DNA from 2 places in the Streptomyces sp. NPDC005435 genome. Region 2 is predicted to be linked to the other one. Evidence: riboswitches for the same ligand, from Rfam matches in the RefSeq annotation. Region 2 holds a riboswitch; the other holds the start of a gene.
What was found. Region 2 has a riboswitch for cyclic di-AMP ahead of AB0898_RS13635 (C40 family peptidase). Riboswitches for the same ligand answer to the same signal wherever they lie in the genome.
Positions count from the first base shown of each region.

Region 1: it holds a riboswitch for cyclic di-AMP, as region 2 does, so the genes downstream of both, AB0898_RS23225 (transglycosylase SLT domain-containing protein) here and AB0898_RS13635 (C40 family peptidase) in region 2, are expected to answer to the same signal.

Region 1 is NZ_JBEXEQ010000018.1:117,092-120,760, reverse strand. It holds gene AB0898_RS23230 (polyprenyl synthetase family protein) at 86-1,096, opposite strand; cyclic di-AMP (ydaO/yuaA leader) riboswitch at 1,710-1,947, shown strand; gene AB0898_RS23225 (transglycosylase SLT domain-containing protein) at 1,950-2,450, shown strand; gene AB0898_RS23220 (HAD family hydrolase) at 2,493-3,332, opposite strand.
Region 2 is NZ_JBEXEQ010000009.1:124,786-128,454, forward strand. It holds gene AB0898_RS13625 (8-amino-7-oxononanoate synthase) at 1-1,055, shown strand, start outside; gene AB0898_RS13630 (ATP-binding protein) at 1,218-1,676, shown strand; gene AB0898_RS13635 (C40 family peptidase) at 1,719-2,192, opposite strand; cyclic di-AMP (ydaO/yuaA leader) riboswitch at 2,196-2,419, opposite strand; gene AB0898_RS13640 (hypothetical protein) at 2,851-3,156, opposite strand; gene AB0898_RS13645 (ATP-dependent Clp protease proteolytic subunit) at 3,164-3,669, opposite strand, start outside.

The DNA of each region.
Region 1 (3,669 bases), on a different contig from region 2:
GCGGTATGACGCGAGGGGCGGTGCCCACCACCCGACCCGTAGGGGTCGCGCGGGCGGCACCGCCCCTCGCATCACGTCTGCCCGGTCAGCCGGTGCGGTGCACCACCGCGTCGCACAGTTCGAGCAGGGCCGCCTTGGCGGTGCACTCCTTGAGGGGGGCCAGCGCGGCGCGGGCCTCCTCCGCGTACCGCACGGCGTCGCGGCGGGCCTGCTCCAGGGCCGGGTGCGTACGGAGCGCGGCCAGCGCCTCGGCGTGCCGGGCGTCGTCGGTGAGGTCGGAGTCGAGCAGCTCGCACAGCGCGATGTCGTCCGCGTCCCCGAGCCGGGCGGCGCGCTCGCGCAGCCGGAGCACGGGCATGGTGGGGATGCCCTCGCGCAGGTCGGTGCCCGGGGTCTTGCCGGACTCCCGGGTGTCGGAGGCGATGTCGAGGACGTCGTCGCACAGCTGGAAGGCGACGCCGAGCCGCTCTCCGTACTGGGTGAGCACGTCCACCACGGTCTCGTCGGCGCCGGACATCATCGCGCCGAACCGGCACGAGACGGCGACCAGGGAACCCGTCTTGCCGGAGAGCACGTCCAGATAGTGCTCGACCGGGTCGCGGCCGTCCATGGGACCCGCGGTCTCCATTATCTGGCCCGTGACCAGCCGCTCGAAGGCGAGGGCCTGGACGCGGACGGCCTCCGGGCCGAGGTCGGCCAGTATCTGCGTCGCGCGGGCGAAGAGGAAGTCTCCGGTGAGGACCGCGACCGAGTTGCCCCAGCGGGTGTTGGCGCTGTCCACGCCCCGGCGCACGGCGGCCTCGTCCATCACGTCGTCGTGGTAGAGCGTCGCGAGGTGGGTCAGCTCCACGACGACGGCGGAGGGGACGATGCCCGGCGCGTACTTGTCGCCGAACTGGGCGGCGAGGAGCACGAGCAGGGGACGGAACCGCTTGCCGCCGGCCCGCACGAGGTGCTGCGCGGCGCCGGTGATGAAGGGGACCTCGCTCTTGGTGGCCTCTAGCAGGCCCTCCTCGACAGCCGTCAATCCGGCCTGGACATCGGCTTCCAGTGCCTGGTCCCGCACGCTCAGCCCGAACGGCTCGCCGACGGTCACGAGGGGTCTCCTGTCTGCTGGTGTCTGCTGGCGACTACACGGTTTGTCGATAGGTCGCTGCCATCACTCGGATCAGCGTATCCGGTCGCGTTTCCATCACCGCCATCACCCACCGCCCAGCACGGGAGGTATCGGGTCACAGCGGTCGTCTTCTTCTTTGGCGTACATGGACGGACATTCATCGACTTAACAGGACGATGTGCCTGCTGCCGGAGCTCGGCGCGCCGGGCGGACGTCCGTCCGGCCCCCATGCGGAGGGGGTCGTCTCTCCAACGAACGGGACCACCCCAGAGGTTCCGCATCCGACCGGACCGACACTCCCTAATACCCACAGACGGATCAAATCCACCTAATCGCTCATGTCTGACTTTGCGTATTTTGCGGTTTCGTGAGTTGGGTCACCAGACACCCCGGGGCGGCCGACAGGTCCCAAGTACCCCGTTCACCTTGCTCCATGGGCCAGTTGAGCGCGGGCGGACGCAAAGGATCAAGTATCCCAATCGGGACAAGTCAAGATCAACCATTGCTTTGTGTGAATCCGGCACTTGTTCCCGACATGTGCTCTCGCATACGTTCCGGCCCGTCGGGCGACGCCGAATCCTGCCGGGCCCGACACACCCACTCGACGAACTCATTTCGCACGGCAGGAGCGGGGGAACCAGGTAGGCCGCCGGGACGGGTCGACGCGCGTTGACTGACGCGCGTCGACCCGGCAACGGCTCGGGGTGAAGCCGCGACTTCGTGTCCATCGGGCACGGAGCGTTCGTGTCCCACGGACACGGATGTGAGCGGCCGGGCACCTCCCCGCCCGAACCCGACAGCTCACCTCGCAGGCGCCGGAGAGGAACGTGTCATGTCTGCTGCCGCTCAGCCGCGCCGTGCCCGCGCCCAGCGCGTCTTCCGTACGCTCGCCGTCACCGGTACCGGTGCCGCCGTGCTCGCGATCCCGTTCATCGGCGCCACCAGCGCCTCCGCCGCCCCCGCCGTCGCGCCCGCCGCCGCTCCGGCGGCCGTGACCACGCCGGCCGGGTACGCGAACAACCTCGACGGCTGGATCCGCGAGTCCCTCGCGATCATGGGCCAGAAGGGCATCCCGGGTACCTACAACGGCATCTACCGCAACGTGATGCGGGAGTCCTCCGGCAACCCGCGCGCCATCAACAACTGGGACATCAACGCCGTCAACGGCACGCCGTCCAAGGGTCTGCTCCAGGTCATCGACCCGACCTTCACGGCGTACCACGTGGCGGGCACCTCCCTCGACCCGTACGACCCGGTCGCGAACATCACGGCGGCCTGCAACTACGCCTGGCACCGCTACGGCTCGATCGACAACGTCAACGGCCCGTACTAGGCCGTAGGGGAACGTTTCCGGGGCGGGGCGCCCGTAGGGGATTCACCTACGGGCGCCCCGCCCGTCGTCCTGCCGGACGCCGTACACCCTCTCCAGCACGACCGCGACGCCGTCGTCCTCGTTGGAGAGGGTGATCTCGTCCGCGACCGCGCGCAGTTCGCGGTGGGCGTTGGCCATGGCGACGCCGTGGGCGGCCCACTGGAACATGGGGATGTCGTTCGGCATGTCGCCGAAGGCGATCGTGTCCGCGCGGCCGAGGCCCAGGTGCTCGGCGGCCAGGGCGAGTCCGGTGGCCTTGGTGATGCCGCACGGCTGGAGCTCCACGGTGCCGGGTCCCGACATGGTGACCGTGGCCAGCGAGCCGACGACCGAGCGGGCGGTCTCGGTCAGCTCGTCGTCGGACAGGTCGGGGTGGCGCAGCAGCACCTTGCTGATGGGCGCGCGCCAGAGGTCGTCACGCCGGTCCACCCGTACGGCGGGCAGGGTGGGGTGGGGCATCCGGTAGCCCGGCTCGATGAGCGTGAGCCCGTCCACCCCGTCCTGGTCGACCGCGGCGTACACCTGCCCGACCTCGGCCTCGATCTTCCCGAGCGCGGTCTCGGCCAGCTCCCGGTCCAGCCGCACGGACCACAGCAGGCTCCCGCTCCCCGCGTCGTACACCTGCGCCCCCTGCCCGCACACCGCGAGCCCGCCCGCCCCCAGCGACTCCAACAACCCCCGCACCCTCGGCACCGGCCGCCCGGTCACCACCAGATGCCGAGCCCCTTCTCTCACAGCCCCCGCGAGCGCCGCCCGCGACCGCACGGAAACCGTGTCATCACCGCGCAACAGCGTCCCGTCCAGGTCGGTGGCGATCAGTGCGGGGGCGGGGGGTGCGGCCATGATCAGAGAATACGGATGGGGGTGGTCTCCGACTCATCGGCGGGGTAAGGGAGTTGACCCCGCCCGGCTTGTCAGAGGCGGCTGAGCGGAGGGGCTGGTCGGGGATTGCCGAGATGCGACCGGGAGGCGAACCTGGGGGCCACACTCGGGCGGCGCGGGATGCGACCGGGCTGCCGGTGGACGCCACGGGCGGTTCCCGGTACGCGGTCACGTGTGACCGTGGGGCGCGGCCACCCGAACGGGAGCACCTGCAGCGTGCGGGGAGAGCCACGGTCCGTGGGCCGAGACGCACCCTGGCCGCCGGGCCGCCCTCCCGCACTCTGCCCGGCCGGCGGCG
Region 2 (3,669 bases):
TCGACCTCGCGAGCAACGACTACCTGGGCCTCGCCCGCCACCCCGAGACCGTCGAGGGCGCCGTACGCGCCGCCCGCGCCTGGGGAGGCGGCTCCACCGGCTCCCGTCTGGTCACCGGCACCACCGAGCTGCACGCCGACCTGGAGCGCGAACTCGCCGCCTTCTGCGGCTTCGAGGCGGCCCTGGTCTTCTCCTCCGGGTACGCCGCCAACCTCGCCGCCGTCACCGCGCTCGCCCCGCACGGCTCGCTGATCGTCTCCGACGCGGGCAACCACGCCTCGCTCATCGACGGCTGCCGGCTCGCCCGGGGCGCCACCCAGGTCGTCGCGCACGCCGATCCCGAGGCCGTGGACAAGGCGCTCGGCACCCACCGGGGCGCAGCCGTCGCCGTCTCCGACACGGTGTTCTCCGTGGACGGCGACGCGGCCCCGCTGGGCGCCCTCGCGGCCGCCTGCCGGGCGCACGGCGTCGGTCTGGTCGTGGACGACGCCCACGGGCTCGGCGTCCTCGGCGACGGCGGCCGGGGCGCGCCGCACGCCGCCGGACTCGCGGGCGCCGGTGACGTGGTGGCCACGGCCACCCTCTCCAAGTCGCTCGGCAGCCAGGGCGGCGTGGTGCTCGGCCCGGAGCGGGTCATCGCCCACCTGGTGAACACGGCCCGTACGTTCATCTTCGACACCGGCCTCGCCCCCGCCTCCGCAGGCGCCGCCCTCGCCGCGCTGCGGCTGCTGCGCCGCGAGCCCGGACGGGCGGTGCGGGCCCGCGCGGTCGCCGCCGAGCTGCACACGCGGCTGACCGCCGAGGGGCTGGACGCGGTACGCCCCGACGCCGCCGTGGTCTCCGTACGCGCCCCCTCCGCGTCCGACGCCGTCGAGTGGGCGGCCCGCTGCCGTGCCGCCGGGCTCGCCGTGGGCTGCTTCCGGCCGCCGTCCGTGCCGGACGGGGTCTCCCGGCTGCGGCTGACGGCACGGGCGGACCTGACCGGGGAGGAGATCGCGCGCGCGGTGCGGGTGATCGGCGAGACCCGGCCGCAGGCGCCGCGGGGGCGGGAGTGAGCCGGTTGTGCGCCGGAGCGCGTCGACAGCCTCAAATCCGTTCTCGCGTCGCAGAGTTCACCGCATCGGGCGATAGATATGTGCATATATCGGGGGTTGGTGCCCCGGGCCGGTCCGGTGGTGGCAGGCTGACCGCCCAGCGTGGAAAGGGACGACGTCGCCATGGCAGACCATCTGGAAGCATCCGTCACTCTGCCGAGCGAGCCCGCCTCGGTCGCCACGGCCCGCACCTATGTCCTCGGCGTGCTGGCGGGATGGGGGCTGCCGTCGGACACCGAGGCGGCCGACACCGTACGGCTCATCGTCTCCGAGCTGGCCACCAACGCCGTGCAGCACACCTTCGGGCAGTCGCCCACCTTCACCGTGGACCTCGTCCTGGTGCGGGACGAGTGGCTGCGCATCGGGGTGACGGACAGCCACCCGCGCTTCCCCAGACGGCTGCCGGCGGCCGTGCAGCAGGACAACGGGCGCGGGATGGTCATCATCCGGTGCCTGACCGCCGAGTGCGGCGGCAGGCTCCGGGTGCGCTCCACCCGCGAGGGCGGCAAGACGGTCGCCGTCGAGCTGCCCTGGACGGCACCGGCCGGGCCCCTGACGGCGGCGGCGCGTCAGGAGCCGTAGCCGCGGCCCCGCTCCGGGGACCGCGGCGGCGCTCACACCGGGTCAGTTCACCCGGCCGTACCAGACGCTCTTGGTCCAGATCTTCTGCAGGCGCACCACGTCCCCGGTCTTCGGGGCGTGCCAGATCTTGCCCTTCCCGGCGTAGATCCCGACGTGGTAGACGCTGGACCCCGAGTGGAAGAACACCAGGTCGCCCGCCTTGCGGTGGCCGGCCGAGATGTGGTGCGTCTTGTTGTACTGCTGGGCGGCGGTGCGGGGCAGCTTCTTGCCCGCCTTCTTGAACGAGTAGAGCGTGAGCCCCGAGCAGTCGAACCGGCGCGGTCCGGTGGCCCCGTAGCTGTACGGCGATCCCTTCTTGGACGCCGCGACCTGGAGCGCCTTCGTCGCGGTGGTCGCGGCGGAGGCCTCGGTGGCCAGCCCCGGTACCGCGATCGAGCCGCCCACGGCGGCCAGGGTGAGGGCCGAGGCGGTTCCGGCCCGGGCCATCAGCGACGGGACACGATTGAGCGCAGTCATGCGCAACCCTTCGTCAGCCGCCTGTGAAGGATGACCTGTCGGATTCGGGCTGGCGAAGTTGCCCGGCCGTGTCGCCACGGCTTCACCCCAAGGGCCACTCGGTACGGCCGCCCGCTGTGCGCGAACGTCCGTGCCGGCGACCCGTCTTGCTCGGGTCCTCCACTCCTGCCGATGCACTCCTGTCGACCGGTCATCCGGGCGGCGGCAGGACTCGGCGTCCGCCCGGACCGCCCCGCCGCTGTGGCGGGGGCTTGTCGTCAGACAGGGATCTTCACGTACTACTGACGGAAAATCCCAATGGAATCGGCGGTTTGTGGTGTTACTCACCACTCACCCGTTCGGGTGGACAGTCCCGTTCTCGAACTTCCGTCAGTCCCCGGGCGTAGCCCCGGACCTGGGACGCGAGGTCTTTCGCGCCCCCGTGAACCGTACGCTGCGCAAGTCGGAGGCCGCGGAAACGTGCCCGGAGATACCACGGTCGGCGGTACCACGTTCGGCCCGTTTCGGCTCCCCGAGTGGAGGAGTGCTCGACACGCGGGGGCCGGCGGGGGTGCCGGGTGTCCGGGCCGGGTGCCGTGGTCGGGCGGGAGCGTGGCGGGGGTGGGGCCGGGGGGTGTGCCGGCCCGATGGAAGGGCGGGGGTATTCCGGCGCGTCGGGTCACTTCCCGTCGTCCGGGGGGAGCACGACCCGCGCGGTACGGCGTTCGCCGTCCAGCACCCGGAGCGCGCGTGCCAGCGTGCTCCCGTGCAGCTCCGTCTCGCCCCGCTGGTGCATCAGCGTGAGCGCGTCCCGCAGCTCTGTCGCCTTGCGCACGAGGGCCTGGGCGGCCCGCAGACCGCGGTACGTGTCCTCCTGGCGGGCGGGGTTGATCCGCCCCAGCAGCTCGGCGACCTCCAGATAACGGTCGATCAGGTCGCCCTCGGCGCGGGTCAGGGCGGGCAGCGGCGGAAGCTCCGGCAGCACGGCGCGCTCACCGGGTGCCGGGGGCGCGGCGCTGGACGACCTCGTCGGCGAGCCCGTACGCGACGGCGTCCCGCGCGTCCAGCACCAGCTCCCGCTCCAGATCGGCGTGCACGCGCCCGGCGTCCCGCCCGGTGTGCCGGACGAGCATCTCCTCCATCAGCGCCCGCGTCCGCGCCAGCTCTCCGGCCTGGATGAGCAGATCGCTCGGCTGCCCGTGCACGGGTTCGCCCAGCGTGGGCTGCTCCAGCACGACCCGCGCCCCGGGCAGCACGAACCGCTTCCCCGGCGTCCCCGCCGCGAGCAGCACCGCCGGGGCGGAGGCGACCTGGCCGAGGCAGTAGGTCGCCACGTCGCACGAGACGTACCGCATCGTGTCGTACACGGCGGTCATCGCGTGGAACGAGCCCCCCGGGCTGTTCAGATACAGCGTGATCTCCCGCTCCGGCGCCGTGTGCTCCAGCTGCATCAGCTGCCCGATCACATCCGCCGCCGCCGTGTCGTCCAACACCGTCC